One region of the Dermatophilus sp. B7861-1 genome, then DNA from elsewhere that is predicted to be linked to it. Evidence: riboswitches for the same ligand, from Rfam matches in the RefSeq annotation. Region 1 holds a riboswitch; the other holds the start of a gene.

Evidence for each region. Region 1 has a riboswitch for cobalamin ahead of AC2T9U_RS06725 (homocysteine S-methyltransferase family protein). Riboswitches for the same ligand answer to the same signal wherever they lie in the genome.
Region 2: it holds a riboswitch for cobalamin, as region 1 does, so the genes downstream of both, AC2T9U_RS10775 (ABC transporter substrate-binding protein) here and AC2T9U_RS06725 (homocysteine S-methyltransferase family protein) in region 1, are expected to answer to the same signal.

What each region holds. Positions count from the first base shown of each region.
Region 1 is NZ_CM180082.1:1,514,056-1,529,732, forward strand. It holds gene AC2T9U_RS06695 (metal ABC transporter permease) at 1-96, opposite strand, end outside; gene AC2T9U_RS06700 (metal ABC transporter ATP-binding protein) at 93-827, opposite strand; gene AC2T9U_RS06705 (metal ABC transporter substrate-binding protein) at 824-1,780, opposite strand; gene AC2T9U_RS06710 (ABC transporter substrate-binding protein) at 2,295-3,554, shown strand; gene AC2T9U_RS06715 (VWA domain-containing protein) at 3,577-5,535, shown strand; gene AC2T9U_RS06720 (magnesium chelatase ATPase subunit I) at 5,557-6,567, shown strand; cobalamin riboswitch at 6,620-6,808, shown strand; gene AC2T9U_RS06725 (homocysteine S-methyltransferase family protein) at 6,941-7,990, shown strand; gene AC2T9U_RS06730 (APC family permease) at 8,163-9,674, opposite strand; gene AC2T9U_RS06735 (polyribonucleotide nucleotidyltransferase) at 9,850-12,363, opposite strand; gene rpsO (30S ribosomal protein S15) at 12,734-13,003, opposite strand; gene AC2T9U_RS06745 (molybdopterin-dependent oxidoreductase) at 13,212-15,560, shown strand; gene ulaG (L-ascorbate 6-phosphate lactonase) at 15,638-15,677, opposite strand, start outside.
Region 2 is NZ_CM180082.1:2,435,722-2,451,398, reverse strand. It holds gene AC2T9U_RS10815 (thermonuclease family protein) at 1-20, opposite strand, end outside; tRNA gene AC2T9U_RS10810 (tRNA-Pro) at 137-213, opposite strand; gene AC2T9U_RS10805 (metallophosphoesterase) at 308-1,240, opposite strand; gene AC2T9U_RS10800 (penicillin-binding protein) at 1,357-3,699, opposite strand; gene AC2T9U_RS10795 (WhiB family transcriptional regulator) at 4,002-4,316, shown strand; gene sp36 (Sp36 family protein) at 4,402-4,560, shown strand; gene AC2T9U_RS10785 (RidA family protein) at 4,563-5,030, shown strand; gene AC2T9U_RS10780 (MBL fold metallo-hydrolase) at 5,114-5,827, shown strand; cobalamin riboswitch at 5,881-6,055, shown strand; partial or broken gene AC2T9U_RS10775 (ABC transporter substrate-binding protein) at 6,341-7,096, shown strand; gene AC2T9U_RS10770 (FecCD family ABC transporter permease) at 7,093-8,124, shown strand; gene AC2T9U_RS10765 (ABC transporter ATP-binding protein) at 8,121-8,885, shown strand; gene AC2T9U_RS10760 ((2Fe-2S) ferredoxin domain-containing protein) at 8,882-9,544, shown strand; gene AC2T9U_RS10755 (Crp/Fnr family transcriptional regulator) at 9,538-10,218, opposite strand; gene AC2T9U_RS10750 (MarP family serine protease) at 10,351-11,559, shown strand; gene nrdH (glutaredoxin-like protein NrdH) at 11,920-12,180, shown strand; gene nrdI (class Ib ribonucleoside-diphosphate reductase assembly flavoprotein NrdI) at 12,185-12,607, shown strand; gene nrdE (class 1b ribonucleoside-diphosphate reductase subunit alpha) at 12,604-14,763, shown strand; gene nrdF (class 1b ribonucleoside-diphosphate reductase subunit beta) at 14,794-15,677, shown strand, end outside.

The sequences.
Region 1 (15,677 bases):
CCCACTCACCGCTGCAGCGATCGTGGTGGCAGCGAGTGCACGCAGAAGGAATTCGTAGTGAAGGGGTTCAAGAAGGAAATTGAGCACAAGGTTCACCACTGTTCTTGAAGGGTGTCGAGACCAAAAGCGCGGGTGAGGTTTTCTGGCCGTAACGCCTCAGCGACGGGACCATGGAAGAGGGTACGTCGCAGCAAGAGAGCGGCTTCATCAGCCAGAGCAGGCAAGGCATGCAAGTCGTGGGTAGAGACGATGACGGTAACGCCGCTGGCAGCAAGGTTTTTGAGGAGGTCCACGATTGTTTTTTCGGAACGTTTATCGACGCCAGCGAAAGGTTCATCCAACAGGAGAATGCGTGCTCCTTGCGCGATTCCACGAGCAACGAATGCTCGTTTACGTTGACCGCCGGAGAGGTTACCGATCTGGCGGTGGGCGAGGTCAGTCAGGTCGACGCGGGCGAGAGCCTCATCAACAGCGGCGTGGTCAGTGGGGCGTGGCCGTCGGGTGATTCCTTGGTGCCCGTACCGTCCCATCATGACAACGTCGCGGACACTGATAGGGAAGGCCCAGTCAACGTCTTCGTTTTGGGGCACATATCCAATCAAGCCGTTACGGCGGGCGGTGGCGGTGTCGGAGCCGTTGATACTGATGCTGCCCTCATGGTGGGAAGTGATCCCCATGATGGTTTTGAAAAGTGTGGATTTTCCCGAGCCGTTCATTCCGATGAGTCCGCAGATCCGTCCGGGCATGACGTGCAAAGTCGCGCCCGATAAAGCGGTGATATCGCCGTAGCGGACGTGAACGTTGGTTACGTCAACGGCAAGGGTCATTGTGTTTTTCCCGTAAGAGCGCCAGCGATGGTTTTAGCGTCGTGGCGGATGAGGTCGAGGTAGGTGGGGACGGGTCCGTCGGCGGCGGAAAGAGAGTCGACGTAGAGAGTGCCACCGAAGGTGGTCTCCGTTGCGTCAACGACTTGTTTCATGGGCTTGTCTGAAACGGTGGATTCGCAGAACACGGCGGGAATCTTGTTGCTGCGGACGAAATCGATGACCGAGGTGATTTGTTGGGGCGTGGCTTGCTGTTCAGCGTTGACGGGCCAAATGTATTTTTCGGTAAGCCCGGCGTCTTTAGCGAGGTAGGAGAACGCTCCTTCGCAGGTGACCAGGGCGCGTTGGTTCTCGGGAAGAGTGTGCAAAGTAGTGGTCAAATCGGTGCGGACTTTACGGAGTTCGTTTTTGTAGGTGGCGCCGTTTGCGCGGTAATCGTTGGCGTGAGCGGGGTCGAGTTTGCTGAAGGCAGTGACCATATTGTCCACGTAGGTTTCGACAGCGCTGGGGCTCATCCACGCGTGAGGGTTGGGTTTTCCGGCATAGGCGTCTTCGGTGATGTTGATCGGGGTGACGCCTGCAGAGACCACGGTGTGGGGAGTTTTCACAGTGGAAACGAATTTGGTGAACCACTGTTCGAGGTTGAGACCGTTATCAAGGATGAGGTCAGCCTCAGATGCTTTAGCGATGTCGCCGGGAGTGGGTTCATAGCCGTGAATTTCAGCGCCAGGTTTGGTGATAGAGCGTACGTCGAGGTGGTTCCCGGCGATATTGCTGGCGATGTCAGCTAACACGGTGAACGTAGTCAAGACCACGGGTTTTTTAGTGGAGCTGCCATTGGTGGATGAGCCGGGGGCGCAGGCAGTCAGGAACACTGCGGCACTGGTCGCGGCAGCGGCGGCGATAACCCATCGGGGTGCTTTTCTCGTGGGTCTCCTGCTGTGGTGCCGCCGCATATGTGTTCCCTTCGCTATCGCCTCTTTAATGTGTGCGTTACGGCGGTTGTGTGTTTCGTGGCGGCGAGGCCGGGATGTTTAGGGGCGACCCCGCCGCTATGTACGTCATGCCGTAGTCCCACTTTACGACGCACCTAAACACTTTAAACAGACGCAACACTCCACAAACATGCAGGTCACGAAGACACGCAGTGAACTTTCGCGCAGAGCGTCCTGAGACCTCGGTCTCCAGATCCTTCAGAAACACCACTCCATTGAGCCCCTCATGCCACCATGGGGCGTCCGCCGCGAAAACACGACACCCTCGAGCTACCAGGTACCACCGGCACCATCTCGCGACGGTGACCCCCTTATTTTTACGGGGAAAACCACCGGCCATCTCGGGGCACGTCGAGTTCTCGCATCCGCCCTCGATGGAAGGGACGATTGGTGCATCGCACGACCAGCGCCCCAGACGCGCTTAGGAACTCGACGTACCTCCTCGGCCCCCACGGTCTTTCAAGGAAGGCACGCGATGTCACGTCTACGCGCCTCAATCCCGCTGCTCGCACTCACCCTCGCCCTCACAGGAGCACTCACCGGATGCAGCAGCCCGGACGGCACAGCCGCGACACCGCAAGAAAACGCCACACCACCAGCTGACCCCCCATCGGCACCACCAGCCCAAGCAGCCTGCATCGACAAATTCGACCCCACAAAGGACTACTTCCCCGACAAGGTGAAGTTCTCCGACGCAGAAAACGTCAACGTCGAATACTTCAACTCCTACAAAGTCGTCACCGTACGACACACCAAACCCGGCGGCCCCTCACAAAAATACGTACTCACCCAATGCGGCGCCCCCGAACCAAAACTGACCGGCGACCTCGCCACCGCCCAAAAAGTGACAATCCCAGTCAAAAAAGCCGCCACCGGCTCCACCGGCCACGTGCCCCCCTTCCAACTACTCAACCAATCCCAAGCCCTCGCCGGCGTCACCGACGCCGACAAAATCAGCGGCGGCAAAGTCAAAGACGCCATCAAAGCCGGAAAAATCACCAAACTCACCCCAACAGCCACCGGCGCAGACCCAGCCCAAATCACCGCCCTCAAACCCGACCTCTTCATCTCCTCCACACCCACCGACCCCGCCAACCCCAAACTCCGCAAAGAAAAAATCCCCGTCGTCTCCTACGCCGACTGGTTCGAACGCACCCCCCTCGGACGAGCCGAATGGACCAAATTCACTGCCCTATTCCTCGATGCCGAAGCCGAAGCCAACACACGCTTCGAACGCATCGCCTCCGACTACCGCACCCTCGTCGCCAAAGCCCTCCACGTCCCACATCGCCCCGCCGTGCTGCTAGGCGCCATGACCGACGGAAAATGGCAAGCCCCCGGACGCGAGAACTACGTTGCTAACGAAATCCTCGACGCCGGCGGCACATACGTCCTCGAACACCTCGACGGCACCGAACCACGCCCCATGGACTTCGAAATGGTCCTCACCCGAGGAGCCGGAACCGAAGCCTGGCTAGCCCCCGAACCAACCACACCATGGAAATCCCTCAACGACCCCATCTCCAAAGACGCCCGCATCGCCAACCTACCCCCCGTCAAAAAAGCCAACGTATGGACATTCACCAAACGAATCAACGAAGGTGGCGGAAACGACTACTGGCAAAGCGGAGCAGTCCGCCCCGACCTCGTCCTAGCCGACCTCATCGCCATCCTGCACCCCGACCTCATGCCATCCCACCAATTCACCTACTACACCCAAGTCCCCGCCCAATAACCCCCACCACCCAAACCACCCCATGAAACCCCCACCCCCATACCCCTTCACCGCCATCGTTGGACAACCACACCTCCAACTCGCACTCACCCTCCTCGCCATCGACCCCCACATCGGCGACGTACTCATCCGCGGCGAAAAAGGCACCGCCAAATCCACCGCCGCACGCGCCTTCGCCGCCCACCTACCCACCGGCATCATGCGCACTCTTCCCCTAGGCGCCACCGAAGACCGCATCACCGGAACCCTCGATATCCAAGCCACCCTCACCCATGCAACACCTATCCCCTTACCAGGCATCCTCAGCGAAGTACACGAAGGCGCTCTCTACATCGACGAGATCAACCTCCTAGACGAACACCTCCTCAACCTCGTCCTCGAAGCCGCCGCCTCTGGCACCGCCCGCATCGAACGCGAAGGCATCTCCTGCACCCACCCCGCCCAATTCGCCCTCATCGGCACCATGAACCCCGAAGAAGGACCCCTCCCCGATCACACCCTCGACCGATTCGGGCTATGCGTCGACATCACCTCCATCACCGACCTCGACACCCGCGTCCTCCTACTCGAACGCACCCTCGCCTACGAAAACAACCCCCACGCATTTGCCCACGCCTGGGCACCCCACGAACACCACCACGCCACCCACCTACAAGCCGCCCGCAACCTACTCCCCCACATCAACCTCTGTCCCGAACTCCACAACCTCATCACCACAATCACCACCACCAACCATGTCGCCGGACACCGCGCCGACATCGTCCTCACTCAAGCCACTCGCGCCCACGCCGCCTGGCACGGACGACGCCACGCCACCACCGAAGACGTCCACGCCGTCACCTCCCTCGTCCTCACCCACCGCAGCCACACCACCCCTAACCCCACCACCCCCACCGAGACACCCCAACCCACCCCACACACCTCACCCTCACTGCCCAACCTCCCCCACCACACCCCACCCAAAACCCACCCCACCAGCCACCAATCCCCACCACCGACCACCAACCACAAACAAAATCACACCACCAACCCCGACAACACCACAGGAACCTCCCTCACACCCCAACCCACCCCCACAACCACAGACCCAACCCCCAGCGACAACGACACCGATACCCCCGCAACCTGCTCCCTCATCCCCCTCCCCGGCACCACATTCCCCGTCATCCCCCTGGCCACCAACACCACCAACCCCCACACCCCCGGCCGCAAAAACACCCCCACCACCGCCCACCGCGGCCGCTACATCCGCTCCCGCCCAGCACGCCCCAACACCACCGGCGAACTCGCCCTCGACGCCACCATCCGCGCCGCCGCACCCCACCAGCACACCCGCAACAACCCCCACGGCCGCATCCAAATCGAACGCAGCGACTGGCAAGAAAAAATCCGCCAACACCACCCCGGAAACTGCACCATCTTCATCGTCGACGCCAGCGGCTCCATGGGCGCCCAAAACCGCATGACCGCAGCCAAAGGCGCCATCCTCTCCCTCCTCCTCGACGCCTACCAAAAACGCAACCGCGTCGCCCTCATCACCTTCCACCACCGCAACGCCCACATCCTCCTACCCCCCACCTCCTCCATCGAACTAGCCGGACGCCTCCTGACCGACCTACCCATCGGCGGCCCCACCCCACTACCCACCGCCCTAACCACCACCAGCCGCCTCCTACACAACCTCCTACACAAAACCCCCGAACTACGCCCCCTACTCATCCTCGTCAGCGACGGCTGCGCCAACATCGACCTCGACGGCGACCCCACACCCAGCGCAATCAACCAAGCCCACCGCCTCGCCACCAACCTCGGCAAAGACCCCCGAACCCGCTGGATAGTCGTCGACACCGAAAACCCCACCACTGCCCGACTCGGCCACGCCGCCGCCCTCGCACACGCCCTCAACGCCCCCTGCCACACCATCGACGAACTCCACGCAGACGACCTCATCCACCTCGTCCGCACCCAAATCCCCCACTAACCACACCCCGCAGGAGCCCCCATGCACCGCCCCCCATACCCCTTCGCCGCCATCGTCGGACAAGACGAAATGCGCCTAGCCCTCCTCCTAGCCGTCATCTCCCCCGCACTATCCGGCGTACTCATCCGCGGCGAAAAAGGCACCGCCAAATCCACTGCCGTACGCGCCCTAGCCGAACTACTCCCCACCCACCCCGAAATCGACGGATCCCCCTTCCACCTCTCCCCCGAGGAATACCACGACCTACGCGAACATCTCGAACCCAACCTCGGTGATACACCCCCCATCAAAAACGTCCGCGTACCCGTCATCGAACTACCCATCGGCGCCACCGAAGACCGCATCACCGGCACCCTCAACCTCGAACACGCCCTCAAAGACGGAACCCGCCGCCTCGACCCAGGCCTGCTCGCCGCCGCACACCGCGGCATCCTCTACGTCGACGAAGTCAACCTCCTCGACGACCACCTCGTCGACCTACTCCTGGACTCAGCCGCAATGGGCGTCAACACCGTCGAACGCGAAGGCGTAAGCCTCTCCCACCCCGCCCGGTTCACCCTCATCGGCACCATGAACCCCGAAGAAGGAGAACTACGTCCACAATTCCTCGACCGCTTCGGCCTATGCGTCACCATCAACGGATCAACATCCATCGCCGAACGTATCCAAATCGTCGAACGCCGCCTAGCCTACGAAGACGACCCCGCAGGCTTCGTCTGCCGCTGGGAAGAAGAATCCCGCCGCCTCTCCCGCCGCATCGCCGGAGCAATGCACCGCGTCAAAGACGTCACCGTCCCCCGCGAACACCTCTACACCGTAGCTCGAACCTGCATGGAAGCAGGTGTTGACGGACACCGCGCCGACATCATGATGCTCCGCGCAGCCAAAGCACTCGCAGCCTGGCACGGACGCGGAACCATCACCGAAAACGACCTCGACGAAGCAGCCCACCTCGTCCTCCCCCACCGCATGCGCCGCCGCCCACTGGAAGCAATCGGCGAGGTCCCCACGACCACCACCAGACACTCCTAACCCCTCTCGCCGCGGTACACACCTGTCCGTTATCCGGTCGGACATGAGACGAAAAACCGCGTCACGCTTAGACTCCCGGGCACACGACGCAGAAACGGGAAGCCGGTGAAAAACCGGCACGGTCCTCGCCACTGTGATCAGGAAGCTCCGCCTCACACATGCCACTGGAGTCCCTCCGGGAAGGCTGAGGAAGAGCGTTCGACCTGAAAGTCAGGAGACCGCCTGCGCCGTCACCAATATGCCGATCCACGAGTGATGGACGGCCGCGGCGTCACCTTAAGGCATGCCCACAAACAGGCACGCCCGCGCATCGACACCTGCGGCTCATCCGCTCCCTCGTGGTGAAGCTCCAAAATTGCCGAGGAGAGCAATAATGAGTGAACAGCCCACCCTGGTCGAACGCCTCGACGCAGGCCCCGTGATCTGCGCAGAAGGATTCCTGTTCGAACTGGAACGCCGCGGATACCTCACCGCAGGCGAATTCGTACCCGAGGTAGCCCTAGAACATCCAGACGCACTACGAGCCCTGCACGTGGACTTCCAACGCGCTGGCTCTGACATCGTCGAAGCCTTCACCTACAACGGCCACCGCGAAAAAATGCGCGTCATCGGTAAAGAAGACCTACTCGAACCACTGAACCGCGCCGCACTGCAAATCGCCCGCAACGTCGCCGATGCCGTCCCCGGCAACCTCATGGCCGGCAACATCAGCAACAGCAATATCTGGGACCCCGCAGACCCCGCATCCCAAGCCGAAGTACGCGCCATGTTCACCGAAATGGTGGGCTGGGCCGTCGACGAAGGCGCCGACCTCATCATCGGTGAAACGTTCTACTACGCAGGCGAAGCACTCACCGCCCTCGAAGTAGCAAAAAGCAGCGGTCTGCCCGTAGTACTCACCATCGCACCGATGGCCGCCAATGAAATGACCGACGGCGTCGACATTGTCGAAACAGCCTGCCGCTTAGAACAAGGCGGCGCAGACGTAGTAGGACTGAACTGCTTCCGCGGACCAGAAACGATGATGCCCTGGCTACGCGCCATCCGAAAGGCAGTGACCTGCCACGTAGGGGCACTACCTATCCCCTACCGCACCTCCCAAGAAGAACCCACCTTCTTCAACCTCTCCGACGTCTCTGCCAGCGTTCCCTCGCCACACGGACGTGCTTTCCCCACCGCCCTCGACCCGCTCTACACCAACCGGTACGAGATCGAGGCGTTCGCCAAAGAAGCATTCGATCTCGGCGCCCACTACCTCGGCGTGTGCTGCGGCGCGAGCCCGATGCTGGTACGTCAGGTAGCTGAAGCCGTTGGCAAATACACCGAGGCCAGCCGATTCTCAGAGAACATGAGCAACCACTTCATGTACGGCAACAACGACCGGCTACCTGAGCACATCGTCGCACTGGGGTCGCACGCCTGACCCTGTGACGGGCTGAACGAGCCACTGCAACCGACGGCTCACCTGCAGTAATCCTGGCCAATTCCTGCATCCACGAAAGCAGAACATCACCGCCAGGCACACAGGTAAGCGGCGGTAACCGACACCCTGCCGGGTACCGCCGCTTACCTGCACAGTGCAGACAAATCAGTTATCAACCAGCCGTGCCCTCACTACCAACGCGGGCATGCCGGTAGCTGTACGTCACGTAAATAACCACACCGATCCCAAACCACACCAGGAACCGAATCCACGTCTCCAAAGACAAGTTGGTCATCAAAAACAGGCATGCCAACACCGAAATTATTGGCACAACGGGTGAGAACGGGACCCGGAAAGGCCGTTTCAGGTCTGGGCGAGTTCGCCGTAGCACCGGCACAGCCACGCTGACAACGACAAACGCAAACAGTGTTCCGATGGCGACCATGTCAGCCAGTTCCGCCAACGGAACGAAGCCGCCAAGAAGGACAACAAAAGCCGTCGTCAAAAGCGTCATCCTCGAGGGGGTGCCGTACTTGGGATGCAACCGACCAATCCACGCTGGTAGAAGTTTGTCTCGGCCCATCGCGAAACCGATCCGCCCCATCCCTACGATGTCCACCAAAATCACCGAAGTCAGGCCACAAATCGCGGCGATAGAGATCAGAACTCCAGCCCACCCCAACCCGACAGAGGTGAACGCTGCAGCCAAAGGAGCCCCTTCATCAATGCGGTTGTAGGGAACCATTCCGGTGATCACAGCGGAGACGCCCATGTACAAAATCATGCACAGTACCAACGCGCCGATCAGTCCTCGAGGCATGTCTTTGGCGGGGTTCGTGGATTCTTCAGCCATGTTCGCTACTGATTCGAACCCGGAATAGGCGAAGAAAACCACTGCCGTTGCGGTAAGCACTCCACCAATCCCGAATGCTGCAGGCTCAAAACCGAACACCCACTGCGAAAGAGGCTGCTTCAATCCTGATGCGGTGTCGGCAGCACTGGGCTGCGACGGTGGAATGAATGGCTGCCAGTTCTGCGCTTTCACGAAGAAGGCACCGAGCGCAATGATGAACACACAAATGGAAACTTTGACTGCCACAAGCAGGTTGGTGACCCAGGCGCTCTCACGGACCCCTATCGTGGCAACCACCCCAAGAATGATGGCGATCCCGATAGCCCCGAGATTGATGACTGATCCTTCACCGAATAATGAACTCGGTAACCAGGGGAACAGGTGCAGCATGTATCCCGACCATCCTCGCGATACCACGGCAGCACCGAGCGCGAATTCCAGAACCAGGTCCCACCCGATGATCCACGCGAAGATCTCACCAATGGTGGCGTATGTGTAGGTGTATGCCGATCCCGCAGTCGGGACAGCGGCAGCGAGCTCGGCGTAGCACAGCGCAGCCAACCCGCTCACTGCTCCGGCAATAAGAAAGGCCAAGACCACGGCTGGGCCTGCGTGGTTCTTGGCCTCGATCCCGGTGAGGGTGAAAATCCCGGTGCCGATGATCATGCCTACGCCGAAACCGATGAGGTCTTTCAACCCGAGGCGTTTGACGAATTGGCCAGTTTCACCGGCGACAGCGGACTCATCGTCCTGCTGATGGAGGATGTCTTCCACCGGTTTTAACCGGAGCATGCCGAGATGCTTTCGGTCTTCTGGGGTTGATTGAGTCATGCTCGCCAGCGTAAAGCGTGTTCTGCTGCCGCATGCGCTCTGGGGACAACGCCCGCTGTGGATTGTTTCCTATTCGGCGTGGCCAGGAACCCCCGGATGCTTCTGTGGGGCTCTTCCCGGTAACGGGAAGAGCCCCACAGGCAGCTTGCTCTGACTATGCGAGCTAGCGACTCACTCAGGCTTCTTCGGAGGAGTTACTTGCGCCCTCGGAAGCTTTAGCGGAGTCGACGAGCTCTTTGGCCTCGCGAGTGTTCGTGCCGGATTCGACATTGTCATCGTGGTGCGTCCGGCGGCGACGGCGGGGACGCGGGGCGTCATCGTCGTCGCGACGCGGGCGGCGCCCACCATTGTCGCCTCGTCCGCCGCGGCGACGCGGACGGGAGTCGCTTTCACCTTCGGAACTGGAGCTGGAGCTAGCTCCTTCGGAAGCTGCAGCCTCGGCTGCTGCCTGCTGCTCTTCGGTCAGCACAACGGCAAGGGACAGCTTTCCGCGCGGGTCGATTTCTTTAAGCTCAACCTGCACTTTCTGCCCCACTGCCAGAACGTCATCGACCACGTCAATGCGCTTGCCACCGACCAGTTTGCGCACTTCAGAGATGTGCAAGAGGCCGTCTTTGCCCGGAAGCAGGGAGATAAACGCACCGAACGTGGTGGTCTTGACCACTGTGCCAAGGAAGCGTTCGCCAACCTCTGGCATCTGTGGGTTAGCGATCGCGTTGACAGCGGCACGTGCTGCTTCGGCCGAGGGGCCGTCAGTAGCACCAATGAAGACGGTGCCGTCATCTTCGATCGAGATGTCTGCGCCAGTGTCTTCCTGGATCTGGTTGATCATCTTGCCCTTCGGGCCGATGACTTCACCGATCTTGTCGACGGGAACCTGAACCGAGATCACGCGAGGCGCGAAGGGGCTCATCTCGTCGGGGGTGTCGATTGCCTCGAGCATCACGTCGAGGATGTGGAAGCGAGCTTCGCGGGCCTGCTTCAAAGCCCCGCCAAGCACGGAGGCAGGGATGCCGTCGAGCTTGGTGTCCAACTGAATAGCGGTAACGAATTCGCGCGTACCGGCAACCTTGAAGTCCATGTCACCGAAGGCATCTTCGGCGCCAAGGATGTCGGTCAGCGCCGCGTACTTCATTTCGCCGTCGATTTCGGCCGAGACCAGACCCATCGCGATACCAGCAACTGGGGCGCGCAACGGCACACCGGCGTTGAGCAGTGACAGCGTCGATGCACAGACCGACCCCATCGAGGTCGACCCGTTAGATCCGAGGGCTTCAGAGACCTGACGGATTGCGTATGGGAATTCTTCACGGCTGGGAAGAACAGGCACGAGCGCGCGTTCGGCCAGCATGCCGTGACCGATCTCGCGACGCTTAGGCGAACCAACGCGCCCGGTCTCGCCAGTGGAGAACGGCGGGAAGTTGTAGTTGTGCATGTACCGCTTGCGCGTATGCGGGCTCAGCGAGTCCACTTGCTGCTCCATGCGGAGCATGTTCAGGGTGGTCACGCCCATAATCTGGGTTTCACCGCGTTCGAAGATCGCCGAACCGTGAACTCGTGGAAGCACCTCAACTTCGGCCGAGAGTGCCCGAATATCGGCCAAGCCACGGCCATCGATGCGGACCTGCTCACGCAGAATGCGCTCGCGGACCAGGTTCTTTTGGACGGCTTTGTAGGCGGCGGAAATTTCTTTTTCCCGCCCAGCAAATTCGCCTGGTTCTTCTTCAGTTCCGGCGAGTGAAGACTTGAGTTCTTCTTTCAGATCATCGATGCCGTCTTCGCGTTCCTGCTTGTCTGCTACTGAGAGCAGTTCGCGGAGTTTCTCACCAGAAGCTGTCTCAACAGCGGCGTAAACATCGTCCTGGTAGTCAAGGAACAGCGGGAATTCGCGGACCTCTTTGGCAGCGGTAGCGGCCAGCTCGGACTGGGCTTTACACAGCTGCGCGATGAACACCTTGGCGGCTTCGAGCCCCTCGGCAACGACCTCTTCGGTCGGGGCGGTCTTGCCTTCGTTTTTCACCAGCTGCCACGTGGATTCCGTGGATTCAGCTTCCACCATCATGATGGCAACATCGTCACTGCCGTCAGCGTTCTGGCCAACGATGCGGCCTGCAACAACCATGTCGAAGGTGGATTTCTCGGCGTGTGAGAAGTCAGGGAAAGCAACCCACTGTCCGTCGATCAAAGAAACACGGACGCCACCGACCGGGCCAGAGAACGGCAGACCGGAAATTTGCGTGGATGCCGATGCTGCGTTGATCGCCAGCACGTCGTACTGGTAGTCCGGGTGGCTAGCGAGAACGGTGATGACAACCTGAACCTCGTTGCGCAGGCCCTTCACAAAGGAGGGACGCAACGGGCGGTCGATGAGGCGGCAGGTCAGGATCGCGTCGGTGCCGGGGCGGCCTTCACGGCGGAAGAACGAACCGGGAATTTTGCCCGCAGCGTACTGGCGTTCTTCAACGTCAACGGTCAGCGGGAAGAAGTCGAACTGGTCCTTGGGTGTCTTGCCCGCGGTGGTGGTGGACAGCAGAGCGGTGCCGGTGTCCATCTCATCTTCAAAGATGTAAGCAGTGACCGAGCCTGCGGCCTGCTTTGCGAGACGTCCGGTTTCGAACCGGATGGTGCGCTTGCCGAACTTTCCGTTGTCGATGACGGTTTCGGCGAACGTGATTTCTGGACCCTCCATGTGGGCCCTCCTTTTCTTCATCTACTCACCAAATGCATCGTCGTTGTGCATCGGGTGTTCCAACTCGTGCGCGGCAGCGTCCAGGCTGTGTTTGACACTGTGTCCGTGGACCTCGGGGCCGGGCACGTTACGAGCGTTCGTGCGCTCGTTTCTCGGGGGCGCATTGCAGCCCAGCCGAGTTTTCCTTCCATGCTGTCCTGTTTTGGGACAGTTTTCACGACGTGAGGCCCGTTAGGCGGGCGTGTTGCACTTTTCCGGGCGTGTATGTGCTTTCAGAAAAGCGCACCCGTATCTAGAGACGTCGTCCTCTGCGTGATACGGGATACGCGTCAAGGGCGGCTCCCAAAGGAACCGCCCTTGACGCGAAGACTCAGTGACGCAGACCGAGACGTTTGATGAGTGAGCGGTAGCGCTCGATGTCAATGTCTGCGAGGTAACGCAGCATGCGCTTACGGCGACCAACCAGAAGGAGCAGGCCACGACGGCTGTGGTGGTCGTGCTTGTGCTCACGGCTGTGCTGGGTGAGGTCATTGATGCGCTTGGTCAAGAGCGCGATCTGCACCTCAGGGGAACCGGTGTCACCCTCGTGCGTGGCGTACTCTTCCATGATCTGCTTCTTGGTTTCGGCGTCCAGCGACACTGGGCAACTCCTCGATCTGTCGTTGCGCGGTGCTCGGGGGCTTATCCACCCGGCGCTCTTTATCCGCGGCCGTTCTGACGGCAAGAGGCGACTTTACCAGCGCTTCCCACCACTCCCCTAATCACGGTGGCGACACTGCCTTTAAATATTCTCTCACTTTTCGCTTCCGTGAACGTTCAAGCTCCACGCGTGGGGCACCCTGGAGTACATGAGTTCCCGCCATGTCTCCCACTGGGGTGTGTACGACGCCCACCATTCCCCCGATGGAACCGACATCGAATCTGTCACCCCCTGGTCCGATGACACTGCACCATCTGCCCTGCTGGATAACGTGCCAGGCGCGGTCACGCGCCCTTCGCGTGTACAGCGCCCTGCTGTACGACGCCGCTGGTGGGAACACGGCCCAGGACCTGACCGCGAGCGCGGGCGCGCTGGCTCTAATCAAGACTGGATCACCCCAGGGTGGGATGAGGTGCTTGACCGTCTCGCCGATGAGCTAGGTCGCGTTTACCGTGACCATGGCGCGCAGGCAGTTTTCGGGGGCTCCTATGGTTGGGCAAGCGCAGGGCGTTTTCATCACGCGCAGAGTCAACTTCACCGCTTTCTCAACACATTGGGCGGATATACGCGGGGTGTAAATACATATTCAACGGGAGCGTCGGAAGTTCTTTTCCCGCACATCCTTACGGACGAGTCCGCCCTGACTCAGTTCGCGACCACGTGGGATGTCATCGCTGAGCACACAGAAACGCTCATCGCTTTTGGTGGAGTTCCCTTAAAAAACACTGGAATTGATGCAGGAGGCGCAGGTGATCACCCCACCGGGCGAGCGCTTGATGCTTTACATTCCCGTGGCGCGAACCTTGTGGTTGTTTCACCGCTGCGCGATGACCTACCTGGAGCGCGCTGGGTACCTGTTTCTCCTGGAACGGACACGGCACTCATGCTCGCGATGACCCATGTTCTGCTCGAAGAGAATCTCGCTGATAGCGAATTTCTGGAGAAGTACTGCTCGGGTGCTGACACGTATGCCGATTACATCCTTGGCCGCAGTGATGGTGAGCCGAAATCCGCGCGCTGGGCGGAGGAGATTACGGGGATTAAGGCTGAAGAGATTCAAGCCTTAGCGCGCTTGGCCGCTGAAACGCGCACACTCGTCACTGTTTCGTGGTCATTGCAGCGAGCTCGCCATGGTGAACAACCCATGTGGGCTGCGTTGGCGCTTGCGGCTCATTTGGGGCAGATCGGTCTTCCTGGTGGTGGGTTTGCCAGCGGGTATGGGTCGATGAATAAGCCAGGCTGTTCCTCTACGCCGCTACGGTTCCCAGCTTTGCCTCAAGGGCAGAATCCAGTTAGTGAGTTCATCCCGGTTGCCAAGATCAGTGATTTGCTTCTTCATCCGGGTGAGGAGTTCACGTATGACGGTGGCACTTACACGTATCCCGATATTCGTCTGGTGTGGTGGGCCGGAGGAAATCCCTTCCATCACCATCAAGATCTGGGGCGTCTGACGAATGCTTTTACCCGTCCAGACACGATCATCGTTTCTGATCCTTACTGGACGTCTACAGCACGTCACGCAGACATCGTTCTTCCCTCCACCACTACTTTTGAGCGTGATGATATTGGTGGGGCGCGTTCGGGGGCGCGACTAACTCCGATGCGAGCGCTGGTTTCTCGGTACTGCGAGGCTCGTGATGACTACGATATTTACGCAGCTTTGGCCGAGCGGCTTGAGGTGGGTGAGGTTTTCACTGAGAACCGTGATGCGCAGGAGTGGCTGCGTCACTTGTACGGCGTTTTTGAGGAGGATGTCACTCAGGGCCGTATCACGCCGCCGGGGATGCAGGTGCCGGAGCTGCCATCGTTTGAGGAGTTTTGGGATAGCGAGGGGATTGATCTGCCTCGGCTGGGTTCCATTGTGGCGTTTGAGGATTTCCGGGCGGATCCTGATGAGAATCCGTTGCCTACTCCGTCGGGTCGCATTGAGCTGACGAGCGAGACGATTGCTGCGCTTGAGTTGCCTGATTGCCCGGGGCACCCAACGTGGCTGGCTCCTACAGAGTATTTGGGTGCGAACTATGCCAATACATTCCCGTTGTTGTTGTTGGCTAATCAGCCTGCTTCACGGCTGCATTCTCAGCTTGATGACGGTGCTACATCGATGGCTTCGAAGGTGGCTGGTCGGGAGCCGATTCGTTTGAATCCTGCGGATGCTGCGGCGCGGGGTATTGATACCGGAGATGTCGTTTTGGTGAGCAATGATCGCGGGGCTTGTCTGGCGGGGGCGATTTTGAGTGATGCTGTGCGCCAGAACGTTGTGCAGTTGTCGACGGGGGCATGGTTTGACCCGTATGACCCGCAGGTGCATGGGCCAGAGGCTGGCCAGGCTGGGCTACGTGTGGGGACGTGTGTGCACGGTAATCCGAATGTGTTGACTGCTGATGTTGCTACCTCTGGTTTGTCGCAGGGGTGTACTGGTCAGCATGTTTTGGTGGAGGTTGTGCGTTGGGATGGCCCGGTTCCGGAGGTGAGTGTGCATGAGGCTCCGTGTTGATTGAGGTTTTTGGGGCATGCGGGTGGCCCGCGCACCGTGATGGTGTGCGGGCCACCCGCATGTGATGGGCGTGGTGCTTAGAGGATGGAGGGAAATGGGACGTTTTGTTCTTCGGTG
Region 2 (15,677 bases), 920 kb from region 1:
TGTGTGTTGTTCGCCTTCACTCTTTAACTCCATCACATCGCGTGTGCGGGGTAACCGGTGTGGTTCGGGTGTGGGATGGGTTGGGCATCAGGATGCTGAAAGGGCCCCTCACCTAGGTGAGGGGCCCTTTCAGAGTTGGTCGGGGTGACAGGATTTGAACCTGCGACCTCTTCGTCCCGAACGAAGCGCGCTACCAAGCTGCGCCACACCCCGAGGATGCTGTGGACTTAGTCCCAGCGACTCCCAACGTTAACGCACGTGGGTGCTTTTCTCCCAATCGGTCTGCTTTGGCAGCAGATGACGCTGTTCAGTGCTCTCGTGGGGTAAGAGTCAACAGTGATGCTTCGGGACGTGCCGCGATACGGATTGGAACGAACGGGGAGGTACCCAATCCGCCGGAGACATGAAGCCAGGCTGCTTCGGCTGGTGCGTGGGAAGAATCGATTCCGTTCGCTCCCTCCCACCAACGCGACAATCCTTTAACCCGGCGCGTATCCAAGTCACAGTTAGTGACGATGGCGCCGTAGCCCGGAATTGCTAACTGCCCGCCGTGGGTGTGGCCAGCGAACATCAGGTCCACTCCTTCGGCGGTCATCGCCTCGAGCACACGTGTGTAAGGGGCGTGAAGTAGACCTAGTTTTAGATCTGGGGTCGGATGTTCTGGTGCGGCCGGAATCTGGTGGAACATGTCGTACTTCAGGTGGGGGTCATCGACACCGACCAGCGCGATTTCTACGCCTTTGACGGTGAGGTGGCCGCGAGCGTTCGATAGGTCACGCCATCCCATCTCACCTAGCCCAAGAACAAGTGCCTCCGTAGGTAGACGTTTCGAACTTGGTGTTGGCTCAGACTTCAGCAGATATTTCATTGGATTGCGCGCAGCAGGGGCGAAATAGTCGTTCGACCCCAACACGAACGCACCAGGCAGGCGCAGTAATGGCTCTAGCAAATCCAGCACCACAGGGACTGAGTCAGGGTGAGAGATGTGATCACCGGTGTCAATGACCAGATCAGGTTCCAGGTCAACGAGACCGGCGATCCATTCCTGCTTGCGCAGCTGCCAAGGCATCATGTGGATGTCAGACAGATGGAGAACTCGGATCTGTGGTGCCCCGGGTGGAAGAACAGGCACCGTGAAACGACGGAGCGTGAAATTGTTGCGTTCTACAAAAGCTCCGTAGGCGGCAGTTCCAACGGCTGCGGCCGCCAAAGCAGCGGCTCCTCGCATGAGTGTGTTCATCGTTAACCATCTTGACAGATGTAGTGATGGGGGCGCCTACACCGATAGGTGCCAGCGCCCCCAAACTGCATCTACACGTTATCTACACGTTATCTACACGTTTTTTCTTTTGCGGGTTACTCATCAGCTCCGCTGGAGAGCGTGATGGTGACTGTGCTTCCGCGGCTAGCTTGTGAGCCTGCCATTGGTGTGATCTGAGCTACGCGGCCGTAGTCAATGTTGTCCGAGGGCATTTTCTCGGAGTTGATCTTGACCTTGAAGCCTTCGCTTTCGAGTTGCTTCTTAGCCGAGTTCAGGGTCCGCCCCACCACGTCTGGGACCTCGGCGGTCTCGGAAGCAGGAGTGCCTTGTCCTGGTTTGTTGGGGTTTTGCTGGAAGTCGAGCTTGGGCATGCCTTTGGAGGCTTCGTTCATCACTGCGGTCCAGATCGGACCAGCGAAGGTAGACCCGTATACGTGTGGTTGAGGCAGCTGCGCGTTGGGGCGTCCGACCCACGCGGCAGTGGCCAGCTGAGGAGTGAACCCGGCGAACCAGGTGTGCACACTCGCGTCGGCGGTTCCTGTTTTACCTGCCGCGACTCGGCCATCTGCCAGGGCCATCTGTTCACCGGTAGCTCCGGGAGAGATGACGGATTCAAGGATGCGGGTGGTGTCGTAGGCGACTTTTTGGCTGATTGCTTGACGACAGTTCGCGCCTCGAATGGGGAAAACTTTGCCGTGGAAGTCACTGACTTTCGTTACGGGGACTGGCTCGCAGTATTTGCCGCCGGCTGCCAAGGTGGCGTAGGCCGAGGCCAGGGTTAGGGGAGAAGCGTTGTCTGCGCCGAGGATGACGTTGGGGACGAATTTGGTTCCGTACTTCTGCCCGTATCCGGTGTGTAGGCCCATCCTTCCCATGACATCGACGATGTTGCAGACCCCTACCTGGGAGGCCAGTTCCACGAAGGCAGTGTTCACGGATTTTTGGGTGGCTTTTTTCAAGCTCATGGGGCCGAACTCGTTGCCCTCGTGGTTCTTGGGCTGGAAGGGACGGCCAATGAAGCCACACTTGTTTCCACCAAGTTGGGAGACCGAGTATGGCGTGTGGTTAGGAGGCACTTGAAGGACAGTGTCCGGGGACATGCCTTTCTCTAGAGCAGCGACTAGGTTGAAAGGCTTGGCAGTTGAACCGATCTGGAAACCGCCGGAAGCCCCGTATTTGGCGTCTACGCTCCAGTTCACGGTGGTCTCTACGCCAGCTTCGCCAGAGCCTTGCCCGTAGTTGGTGTTTTGGGCGGTGGCAATAACTTTTCCAGTTCCGGGTTGTACAACAGCAACGGCAGCCCCGCGGCTCTTGCTGTCTTCTACGGGGGCGCGTTTGATGAGTTCTTCTCGGGCGAAGGCAGCGAGTTTGGGGTCAAAAGGTGTCTCGATTTTCAGCCCTTTGCGGTAGAGGGCATTGCGGCGGCTCTTGCGGTCTTTGCCCAAGGAGGGCTGGTCCAGAAGCCAGTTGACGACGTATTCGCAGAAGTACGGGGACCCCGAGGCATTACAGGACTGTTTTGGCAGACTTGGTTTAAGTCCTAGGGGTGTGTTGATTGCTTCGTCGTGTTCTTCTGCGGTGATGACGTGAGAAGAAAGCATTCGGTCTAGTACGGCGTTGCGGCGTTTGAGTGTTTCTTCGGGGCGTTCGAATGGGTTGGTGTAGCTGGGGCGCTGCACTTGGCCTGCGATCATTGCGGCTTCGGGCAGGGTGAGTTTGGAAGCGCGTTTGCTGAAGTAGCGTTGCGCTGCAGCTTCGACGCCGTATGCTCCTGCACCGTAATAGACGAGGTTGAGGTAACCCTCGAGAACTTGTTCTTTGCTGAGGTTGTCTTCCAGGGCGATGGCGTATTTCATTTCCTGGAGTTTGCGGACGATGCCAGCAACGCCGCCGCGTTCTAGGGCTGCTGCGACGCCAGCCTCGTTGTCGGATTTCAGGGCAGTGGTGACCAAGGTTTGGCGGACGTATTGCTGTGTGATGGTGGATGCGCCCTGGGTGTCGCCGCGCAGTGTGGCGAATAGGGCTCGGGCTACGCCTCGGGGATCAACGCCACTGTGCTCGTAAAAACGTTCATCTTCGATCGCGATCTGTGCTTTACGCATGATCGGGGCGATTTCATCTAGGGAGACCACTTGACGGTTGTCTTCGGCCAGGGTGGCGATGGTGGAGCCGTCTGCGGCCAGGATGCGTGTTTGTTGTGAGGCGGGGGAGGCCGTGAATTCTGCGGGCATGGCGTCGAACGAAGCCACGATGGATTTAGTAGCTAGACCGCCTGCTCCAACAACAGGCATGAAGATTCCTGCGACGAGGACTCCTAGAACAGTTGATCCGGCGACAACTCCACCCAGTAGACGGAACGCGGAATGAAGCCCCTCGCGTTGCTCCGGCGCCGCATTCTGCTCGTGGTCAGACGCGGGGACGGTGGGGTCATTCGTCATGTAGTAAAGGTTACGTCCCGTCGGAGGTGGCGTCCCTTTTGGATGATGTCGTGTTGCGCCGCGGCAGTGGAGTAATAAGCCGAAATAGGCCATGCCTAGGCATCATTTATACCCCTATAAAGCGTTAACTGTGATCTAGATCACATTAACTCTAAGAGATGCTGGGGCACTCTCTCACAGTTCTATCGCCTATGGGGACTTTCAGGGCAACCTGTATTGCAAATCCCTCCCAGTCTGTGTCTAAGATCGATTTCACAGCGCGAAGCGTCAACGCGGCCGCCAGCGTATTGAAGGGTTGAGTTGTGATTACTGAAACGCCCGAAACAACGTTCGAAGAGTCTATCGAGCATTGGTCAGCAAGGGCTTGGTGCAGGACCGTTGGTCCGGATGAGCTTTTTGTGGAAGGAAAAGCTCAACAACGCGCTAAGAGGATCTGCCGCAATTGCGAAGTAGTCGTCGATTGCCTCGCAGAAGCCCTGGATGAGCGCATTGAATTCGGCGTTTGGGGAGGTATGACCGAACGTGAACGGCGCAAGATGCTGCGCCTACACCCAGAGGTCACTGACTGGAAACGTGTCTTCGAAGATACCAATAGCACCGCCAAAGTGGCTGGCTGAATATAACGATCACGCGAGTTACTGAATCCCAGATGTGCGATTAGCAGCGCTCGTTCTGTTCTGCGGAAATCGATAGGCTTGCTTCATGAAAAAATGGGAATATGCGACCGCGCCGATCATTCCGCACGCGACGCAGCAAATTTTGAACAACTGGGGTATTGATGGTTGGGAACTAGTCCAGGTCGTCACTACCGATACCGGAAATCTCGTGGCTTATTTCAAACGTCCTCTAGAGGAGGACTGAACATGAGTTCCGTTGAACAACGATTGCAAGAGATCGGCTTAGCCTTACCTGAAGTAGCACTTCCCGTAGGTTCATACGTTCCCGCCAAAGCCGACGGACGACGTATCCACACCTCCGGCCAACTTCCTCTCGTCAATGGGGCCCTTCCCATCACAGGAAAAGTAGGTGCCGAGGTATCCGTTGAACAAGCACAAGAGCTAGCGCGAACCTGCGTGCTCAACGCCATCGCCGCAGTCAAATCAGTAGTGGGCGACCTCGACCAGGTCCAGAGCGTTGTCAAAGTTGTTGGCTTCGTCGCCAGCGACCCAACATTCACCCAACAGCCCGCCGTCATCAACGGCGCCTCCGACCTGCTCGCACAGGCCTTCGGAGACATCGGCGTGCATGCACGCAGCGCTGTTGGAGTGGCAGTCCTACCCATGGATGCCCCCGTCGAAGTCGAAATCGTCGTAGCACTACGCGAGGAATGACCCTGCTCGAACAGTCACAAAGCCCCGGAAACGGAGCACCATCACCGTTTGTGACGGTGCTGCGTGCCCCGAACCCGGGGCCCATGACACTCGAAGGAACCAACACCTACATCCTTCGCGCCCCAGGTAAAAAACACAGCATCATCATCGACCCCGGCCCCGCCGACCCCACCCACATCGCCACCATTCTCACCACCGCTACCAGCGACGAAGCCGAAATCTCTCACCTACTGCTCACACACCATCACGCAGACCACGCAGCCGCGATCCCCCTGATCGAAAAAGCCACCGGCCTACAAGCCTTATCCATCGGCACCTCCACTCTCACCGACGGGCAAACACTGCACGCCGAGGGGCTCACCCTGCACGTCATCGCCACCCCTGGCCACACAGCAGACTCCACAACCTTCCGACTTCACGAAGCACCCCTGCTATTCACCGGTGACACCATCCTGGGCCGCGGCACCACATGGCTGGACTACCCCGACGGAACCCTCACCGACTACCTACGTACACTCCATCTACTCAGCGACCTCCTGCGAGACAAAGGCGAGCACACACTCCTGCCCGGGCACGGCCCCACGCACTCCTACACCGCCCCCATCCTGGACGCTTACATCCAGCACCGCACCGCCCGCCTGCGCCAAATCCGCGCTGCACGCGATAGCGGAGCTGGCACTGACATCGAAGCCATCACCAACATCGTCTACCGCGACCAACCCGAAAGCGTCCTAGCCGCAGCACGCATCTGCGTAGCAGCTCAGCTCGACCATCTCCGCCACCATGACACCCTGTGACCTATACCCTCTGTGAGCAGCAACAAATACGACTCCGCAGCCACCAAAACCACTGCTACGCTGAGAAAGCCAGTCGCCCACGGGGCCAGGGAATCCGGTGCAAAACCGGAACTGACGCGCAGCGGTAAGGGAGACGGGCGGGGCACACACGCCACTGGAACACTCTGGGAAGGCGCCCCGCACCGAGGGACCCCAAGTCCGAATACCTGCTGGTGATCGCCCCGTCACCTGCGGGCGCGGATCGAGAATCAGGCCTCGCGACCCAGGCCCACCGGTCCCAGGAGCCACACCGTGCGCCCACACCCCCACCACATCACCGTAGCCGCCTGCATCCTCCTGCTTACCGCCTGCGCTGGCGCCCCCACCACACCCACCAACACCAGCAGCAATACCGCACCCATCACCTTGACTAACTGCGGCGAAAAAATCACCGTCACCACCCCACCACGCAGACTCGTCACCCTCAACCAAGGCGCCACCGAAACAGCACTCGCCCTTGGCCTGGCCCCCCGCATGGCAGGCACTGCCTACCTCGACGACACCATCGCCCCCACCTACAAAACCGCCTACGCAACCGTCCCCGTCCTCGCCAAGGAATACCCCAGCAAAGAACAATTCCTCGCAGCCAAACCCGATTTCGCCTACTCCGCCTACGCCAGCGCCTTCACCGACAAAGCCGTCGGCACCCGAAACGAACTCACCTCCGAAGGCATCAACACCTACACCAGCCCCTTCGGATGTCCCAAAGGCACCCCCACCGCCGAGGCCACCTTCGAAAACGGCTGGAACGAAATCGCTGAAATCGCCAAAATATTTGCCGTCACCCCCACCGCCGACGCCCTCATCACCACCCAGAAAAAACACCTCGACGAAATTCGCACCAAAGCCACCGGCAAAAACCACACCATCTTCTGGTAAGACTCCGGCGACAAAACCCCCACCGTCGGCGCCGGAGCAGGCGGCCCACACCTAATCATGAACGCCGTCGGCGCCACCAACATCTTCGACAACCTTCCCGGAGGCTGGAGCGAAGGCTCATGGGAAAAAGTCGTCGCCGCCAACCCCGACGTCATCGTCCTGGCTGACGCCAGCTGGAACACCGCCGAAAAAAAGAAAAATTACCTCACCAACGACCCGGTCCTATCCCAACTCGACGCCGTAAAAAACAACCGATTCATCACAATCCCCTTCAGCGAAAGCACACCCGGAGTCCGCCTCGTCGACGGCGCCCGCTCCATCAGCAACCAACTCGCCCAACTCGACCAGTGACCCGCTTCATCTACACCGCAGCCACCCTCACCCTCCTCCTGGCTGCCAGCAGCATCATCGTCCTAGGAATCGGATCCGTCCCCATCCCACCCACCGACGTCATCGACGTGATTGCCCGCCGCGTCCACCTCATTCACGGCGACCACGTCACCATCTTCACCGACCGAATCATCTGGGAACTACGCCTACCCCGCATCATGGCCACCATCGCCGTCGGCGCCGCCCTAGCCCAATGCGGATGCATCCTCCAAGCACTCACCGGCAACGACCTGGCCGACCCCTACCTCCTGGGCATCTCCAGCGGAGCAGCCGTCGGCGCCGTCGCTGCAATCATCCTCGGCTGGACCATCCCCGGACTACCCCCAGCAGTAGCCACCACCGTCACCGCCTTCACCGGCGCAATCGCAGCTCTAGCCCTGGTTCTGGGTCTTGCCACCGGCCGCTCCGGCGCACTCCCACCCGGACGAACCATTCTCGCCGGAATAGCCATCAGCCAACTCGCTGGCGCATTCACCTCCTTCGTCGTCATGATCTTCGGCGGCTACTCCGGAGCCCGTGAAGTCATGACCTGGATGCTTGGCTCCTTCAGCGGAATCCGCGCACCACATGCTTGGCTCATCACCATCACCACCCTGCTCGCCACCACAGCGCTCATCACCTCCGCCCCCGCCCTCGACGCCTTCGCCTTCGGAGAAACCTCCGCTCGCTCCCTAGGAATCCGCGTCGAACACACCCGCTGGGCACTCTTCACCGGATGCGCCCTACTGACCGCAACCACCGTCGCCACCGTCGGCCCCATCGGCTTCGTCGGACTGACCATCCCACACATCATGCGCCTGATCATCGGACCAACCCACCGCCGCCTGCTCCCCGCATCCGCCCTCGCAGGCGCACTCCTGCTCCTGTGGTCTGACACCGCAGCCCGCGCGCTCAACCCCGGCCAAGAAATCCCCATCGGAGTCATCACCGCCGCTATCGGAGCCCCTGTCCTCGTCGCCCTCCTGAGAAACCACGCCCGCCACTCATGAACATCACCACACGCAACCTCAGCTGGAACACTCACGGACGCGACATCGTCGCCCATCTCGACTTCACCATCCCAGCCGCCACAACCACCGCCATTGTCGGCCCTAACGGATGCGGAAAAACCACCACCCTTCACCTCCTCGCTGGCATACGCCGCCCCACCACCGGAAGCATCCACTTCAACGACGACGACGTCACCCACATGCCACCACGCCACCGCGCCCGCCTCTGCGCACTCCTGGAACAACACCCCCACACTCCTCTAGACCTCACCGTCCGACACATCGTCGAACTCGGACGCACACCACATCGCGGACGATGGCACAACCCCCACGACACCGACGCCGTCACCACCGCCATGCACACCGCAGGCATCACCCACCTCGCCGACCGAACCTGGCCCACCCTCTCCGGCGGAGAACGTCAACGCGTACAGCTGGCCCGTGCTCTGGCCCAAGAACCTCGCATCCTCCTGCTCGACGAACCCACCAACCACCTCGACCTACGCCACCAAATCAGCCTCCTTCACACCGTCTGCGCATTGAACCTCACCGTCGTTGCTGTCCTGCATGACCTCGACCTCGCCGCCGCCTTCTGCGAACACATCATTGTCATGAACCACGGACGCATCATCGCCACAGGACCCACCCGCACCACCCTCACCACTGAACTCATCGCCGACGTCTTCGGCATCAACACCCGCATCCACCACGACGAACGCACTCACATCGCCTGGACAGGACTTACCGGAAAACAACCATGACCACACTCGTCCTTGTCACCATCGACCTCACCAGCCCCCACCCCGAGGCCACCATCAGCCACGTCGCCACTCACCTACACGCTCAGGTCGCCGCCCTCCAAGGCAACGACCACACCTCACTCACCCACACCCTGGACACCCTCGAAGCGCAAAACACCCAACAGGTGCTGCTCATCCCTATCACTTTCGACGCTGCCCCCACCGGACCCTCATGGGTACGCCGCGTGGCCGGACACTGGAAACGCACCCGCAACTCCAGCATGGACATCGACGTCATCACTAAGCCCGTACACGACCTAACCACATACAACCTCGACGAGCAGCCACGACGAGCTGTCACCGGACAAGAAGCCCCACTACACAACCCCACCTGGGAACAACCACCACCCCACACCCATCACGTTTTGCTCTGCCGCGGGCCACGCTGTAACGCCCAAGGAGCCGACGCCATCGCCACCCGAATACGCGACGAACTACGCCACCGCGACCTGCTCGACAACGGCGTACTCCTGACCCAAACCGGCTGCCTCTACCCCTGCAACCGTGCCCCAGTCATCGTCACCCACCCCGACGGAACATGGCATGGACCAGTCGACGAGGACGACATCCCCGTCCTCGTCGACCAGAACCTCACCGAAGCAACACAACCGCCTCAGTGAGCTCGACGGGTCAAACGCTCCACGTCGAGAAGTACCACCGCACGGGTCTCCAAACGGATCCACCCACGCGTCGCGAAATCAGCAAGCGCCTTGTTCACCGTCTCGCGAGAAGCACCCACCAACTGAGCCAACTCTTCCTGCGTGAGATCGTGCGGAACCAGAAGACCATCGTCGATCTCTTGACCGAAACGGTGCGACAAATCAATGAGAGCCTTCGCCACCCGGCCCGGGACATCTGTGAAAACAAGATCAGCAAGAGAATCGTTCGTACGACGCAAACGACGCGCCAATGAAGCCAATAGCGCTGAAGCCACCTGCGGGTGATCAGGCAGGAACGCAGCCAGCTGCTCGTGCGTAAGACCAATCAGTTCCGTGTTGGCAATCGCTGTGGCCGTCGCGTTACGGTCACCCGGATCAAACACCGTCAACTCGCCCAAAAGCTCACCCGGGCCGAGCACAGCGACGAGGTTCTCGCGCCCATCGATGCTCGCGCGTCCGAGCTTGATCTTCCCGGAGACGATGACGTACAGACGGTCGCCGCGGTCGCCCTCACGGAAGAGGACTGAACCGCGCGCCACATGCGTCGAGGTCATCATCGACTGAAGTGCATGGACATCGGTGTCGCTCAGCGCCGAGAAAAGAGGCGCCTGCCTGACAAGATCGTTGAGAGCCACGAGGTAAGTGTGCCAGACCAGCGGTGTTCGTGAGCATGACGTGCATCGACACGAAAGCTCCCGAAAGCCCTGGCAGACAGCAAAAACTGAGGCGTTAACCACAAACACGCCATAACGACGAGGGAGAATGTGATGAACGGAACGGTCGCGTGGGCGCCGTGGGGCCTGGTGGTCGATGCCGTCGTCCTTCTCATCCTCTGGACCTCAGTAACGAGCGGATGGCGACGAGGATTCATCGGAAGTCTTTTCGGTGCAGCAGGATTCGCCGCCGGAGGCATTCTTGGTGTTGCTGTTTTGCCCGGAGCGCTCGCCAATAAGCTCCCTGCACAGTGGGCTGCCTCTGAGGCGGCCATTCTGGTCATGCTCATCCTGGTCCTGGCAGCGATCACTCAAGGCATCCTCGAGCGTATAGCGATGCCGCTCATCAGCTGCATTCGAGCTTCCTGGGCGCGCTACACCGATGCATTCGGCGGCGCGGCTGTGCAATTCACCGTCGCCGCCGTGGCGCTCTGGGTAGCCACTGGACTGCTCGCACTCTCGCCTATCCCAGCGCTCAAAGATGGAATCTCTGCCTCCCGGTCATTGCACGTGGTGGACAACGTCATTCCCGCCACTCGAGACGCTGTACTGGAGCAAGCACTTGTCGCTCTCGATGCTTACCAATTCCCCAGAGTCTTCACCGACCAAGAACCACCTGACGTTCGTAGCGTCCAACCCCCAGACAAAGCCATCGCATCCAATGAGGCACTCCGAGCTGCCAGTGAATCCATCTATCGAATCGATGCGCTTGCGCTGCGATGCAACCGCTCTCAAGAAGGCACAGGATGGGCACTGACCTCCGACACCATCGTCACGAACGCCCACGTCGTTGCTGGAGCTGACCGCATCAGCGTCCGAGTGAAAAACGAACGCCATTCGGCTCATCTCGTCGCTTTCGACCCAGCCCGTGACCTAGCACTGCTCAAAGTTGAAGACTTGCAAGCCCAACCGTTACCAAGAGCAGAGCGAGTTTCCCGCAAAGAAGCACTCTTTATGGCCGGATATCCACTCGGAGGCCCTTACTCCACCCAGCCAGGGCGTATCGCTACCCGCATGAATGCCCGTGGCGCCGACATCTACGGCCAAGGTCAAGCGATACGCCAGATCTACGTTGTGCGTGGTGATGTACGTCCTGGAAACTCCGGCGGCCCGGCGCTGACCGTGGACGGTCGTGTTGCCGGAGTCGTTTTCGCTCGTTCAACGACAGAGAACGAAACCGCCTATGTTCTTACTCTCAAAGAACTCGACGAATTCCTTACCGAACGTCCTGCTCCGCCAGCTCAGACGCTTTGCGCTGCGTAAAAGACTCAACACGCCGGAGAGCGGTGCATTCGCGCGCGTGCACCCATGCCCCTACAATCACTTGTGCTGGATCGCCGGATCAGCCCCCACATCTTGGGGTTGAGAACGCGGTACCGTGAAGAGCCCCAAAAACAATTCAGGGCCTTCCCACAGCGGCCAGAGGGAACGACAGGCGAAACAAAGCACCAGCCCACCAGCTAGGAGCAACGCCCAGTAGACGAACGCACCACGCGATCGCCCCCCAACCGCGAACACCCACCAGCACCCCGGGTCCGCCCGGTTATCGGCCAACGGTCGCGCAGGAAACCGGGCGCGTTATTGCGCACGCCCTCCCTCGTGACCCCGCTTTGAGGAGAGAGCATGTCGACCATCGAAACCGCAGAATCACTCACCGTGTACAGCAAGCCCTCCTGTGTCCAGTGCAACGCAACCTACCGCGCCCTTGACAAGGCAGGACTTCCCTACGAAGTGGTCGACCTTACCGCCGATGAGAACGCTCTCACCCACGTCATGTCCCTAGGCCACACCCAGGCCCCGGTAGTCATCCACGGCGACGAACACTGGTCCGGCTACCGACCCGACCTCATCAAAGCCGCCGCAGCCCGCGCAAACGCAGCCTGAACCCATGGACGCGCCCGCACCGGGCGCGGACACCCCGGCGACCCACCTGGTCTATTTCTCCTCGACCTCGGAGAACACACACCGATTCGTGCAGAAACTCGGATGCACAGCACAACGCATCCCCCTACGACCCGGTGAACCTCACCTTCAGGTGACACAGCCGTACGTTCTAGTACTGCCCACCTACGGAGGCGGCCGTCACGGCGGTGCCGTGCCCAAACAAGTCATCAAATTCCTCAACGACCCCCACAACCGACACCTCATCCGAGGGGTGATCGCCGGAGGCAACACCAACTTCGGTGCCGCCTACGGCCTCGCCGGTGACATCGTGGCCGCCAAATGCCACATCCCACTCCTGTACAGATTCGAACTCATGGGCACACCCGACGACGTCGAGAAAGTCCGCGAAAGGCTGCGCGCACAATGACCTCCACCCTCCTCACCGACACCGGCTCCGAGTCCGTCTCATCTACCGCCGCCGACTACCATGCCCTCAACGCCATGCTCAACCTCTACGACGAGCACGGCAACATCCAGTTCGACGCTGACAAACAAGCAGCCCGCCAGTACTTCCTCCAGCACGTCAACCAAAACACCGTTTTCTTCCACTCACTCCAGGAAAAACTCGACTACCTCGTCGAAAACGGCTACTACGAAGCCGGCGTCCTCGAGCAATACGACTTCGAGTTCATCAAATCCCTCTTCAGACGCGCCTACGACGCCAAATTCCGGTTCCCCACCTTCATGGGCGCATTCAAGTACTACACGTCCTACACACTCAAAACCTTCGACGGCACCCGCTACCTCGAACGCTACGAAGACCGCGTCTGCATGGTCGCCCTCACCCTCGCCGACGGAAACCGTGAGCTCGCACCCCGCATCGTCGATGAAATCCTCACCGGCCGTTTCCAACCCGCAACCCCAACCTTCCTCAACGCTGGAAAAGCCCAGCGAGGAGAGCTTGTCTCCTGCTTCCTCCTGCGCGTCGAAGACAACATGGAGTCAATCGCCCGCGCCATCAACTCCTCACTACAGCTATCCAAACGCGGTGGAGGTGTTGCCCTAAGCCTGACCAACCTCCGCGAATCCGGCGCACCGATCAAACGCGTCGAAAACCAGTCCTCCGGTGTCGTTCCCGTCATGAAACTCCTCGAGGACTCCTTCTCCTACGCCAACCAACTCGGCGCACGCCAAGGTGCCGGCGCCGTATACCTCAACGCCCACCACCCCGACATCCTCACCTTCCTAGACACCAAGCGCGAGAACGCTGACGAGAAAATCCGCATCAAAACCCTCTCCCTGGGTGTCGTCATCCCCGACATCACCTTCGAACTGGCCCGCAACAACGAAGACATGTACCTCTTCAGCCCCTACGACGTAGAACGCGTCTACGGGAAAGCCTTCAGCGAGATCAGCGTCACCGAGAAATACCGCGAAATGGTGAACGACTCCCGCATCAGCAAACGCAAAATCAGCGCCCGCCGCTTCTTCCAGGTACTCGCAGAAATCCAGTTCGAATCCGGATACCCCTACATCCTCTTCGAAGACACCGTCAACGCAGCCAACCCCATCGACGGCCGCGTCACCATGTCCAACCTCTGCTCCGAAATCCTCCAGGTCTCCACACCCTCCACCTACAACGAAGACCTCAGCTACCAGGAAATCGGCAAAGACATCTCCTGCAACCTCGGGTCCCTAAACATCGCAAAAACCATGGACTCCCCTGACTTCGCAGGCACCATCGACACCGCCGTCCGTGCCCTCACCGCAGTCAGCGACCACTCCAACATCGCCTGCGCACCCAGCATCGAAAAAGGCAACGCCCAAAGCCACGCCATCGGCCTAGGCCAAATGAACCTGCACGGATACCTGGCCCGCGAGCGAATCCACTACGGCTCAGAAGAAGGCCTGGACTTCACCAACATGTACTTCTACACGGTGACTTTCCACGCCATCGCCGCCTCCTGCCGCATCGCCCAAGAACGCAACATCACATTCGAAGGATTCGAACGCTCCGCCTACGCCAGCGGCGAATACTTCCGCAAATACATCGACAAAGAATGGACGCCCCGCACCCCACGCGTCGCCCAGCTCTTCGCCGACTCCGGAATCCACATCCCCACACCCCAAGACTGGAAAGAACTCGCCGAACTAGTCGCCAAACACGGCCTCTACAACCAAAACCTCCAAGCCGTTCCACCCACCGGGTCGATCAGCTACATCAACCACTCCACCAGCTCGATTCACCCCATCGTCGCCAAAGTGGAAATCCGCAAAGAAGGCAAAATCGGTCGCGTCTACTACCCCGCGCCCTACATGACCAACGACAACCTCGAGTTCTACGCCGACGCCTACGAAATCGGCCCCGAAAAAATCATCGACACCTACGCTGAAGCCACCCAGCACGTTGACCAGGGCCTATCCCTCACCCTGTTCTTCCCCGACACCGTCACCACCCGTGACATCAACAAAGCGCAGATCTACGCCTGGCGTAAAGGCATCAAAACCCTCTACTACATCCGTCTGCGTCAGCTCGCCCTCCAAGGAACCGAAGTTGACGGCTGCGTCAGCTGCATGCTCTGACCCGCCGCCTGCAACCGATTGGAACCGCACATGACACGCAAACTCACCCTCGACCGCGGCATCCATGCCATCAACTGGAACCGCATCGAAGACCAACTCGACCAAGAAGTCTGGGACCGCGTCACCGGTAACTTCTGGCTCCCAGAGAAGGTGCCGCTCAGCAACGACATCCCCTCCTGGCGCACCCTTACCCCCCAAGAACAGGTCATGACCACCCGCGTCTTTACCGGGCTCACCCTGCTCGACACCATTCAGGGCACCGTTGGCGCCGTAGCCATGATCCCCGACTCCCGCACCCCCCATGAAGAAGCAGTTTTCACCAACTTCGCCTTCATGGAATCCGTGCATGCCAAGAGCTACAGCTCGATCTTCTCCACCTTGATCTCCACCGAAGAGATTGACCAGGCCTTCCGCTGGAGCGAAGAGAACGAACACCTCCAACGCAAAGCCCAGATCATCCTCGACTACTACTACGGAGACGACGCCGAAAAACGCAAAGTCTGCTCCGTCATGCTGGAATCGTTCCTTTTCTACTCCGGGTTCTACACCCCCATGTACTGGAGTAGCCGCGCCAAGCTGACAAACACCGCAGACCTCATCCGCCTCATCATCCGTGATGAAGCCGTCCACGGTTTCTACATCGGGTACAAGTGCCAGCAGGCACTAAAAGAGGCCGACCAGGCACGACGTGATGAAATCAAGGAATACACGTTCGACCTGCTCAACGAGCTCTACGACAACGAAGAGTCCTACGCTGAATCCATGTACGACGAAATCGGATTCACCGAAGACGTCAAAATGTTCATGCGCTACAACGCCAACAAAGCACTCATGAACCTTGGCTATGAGGCACTGTTCCCGCCGAGCGCGACCGCTGTCTCACCGTCAATCCTGGCCGCGCTTTCCCCCAACGC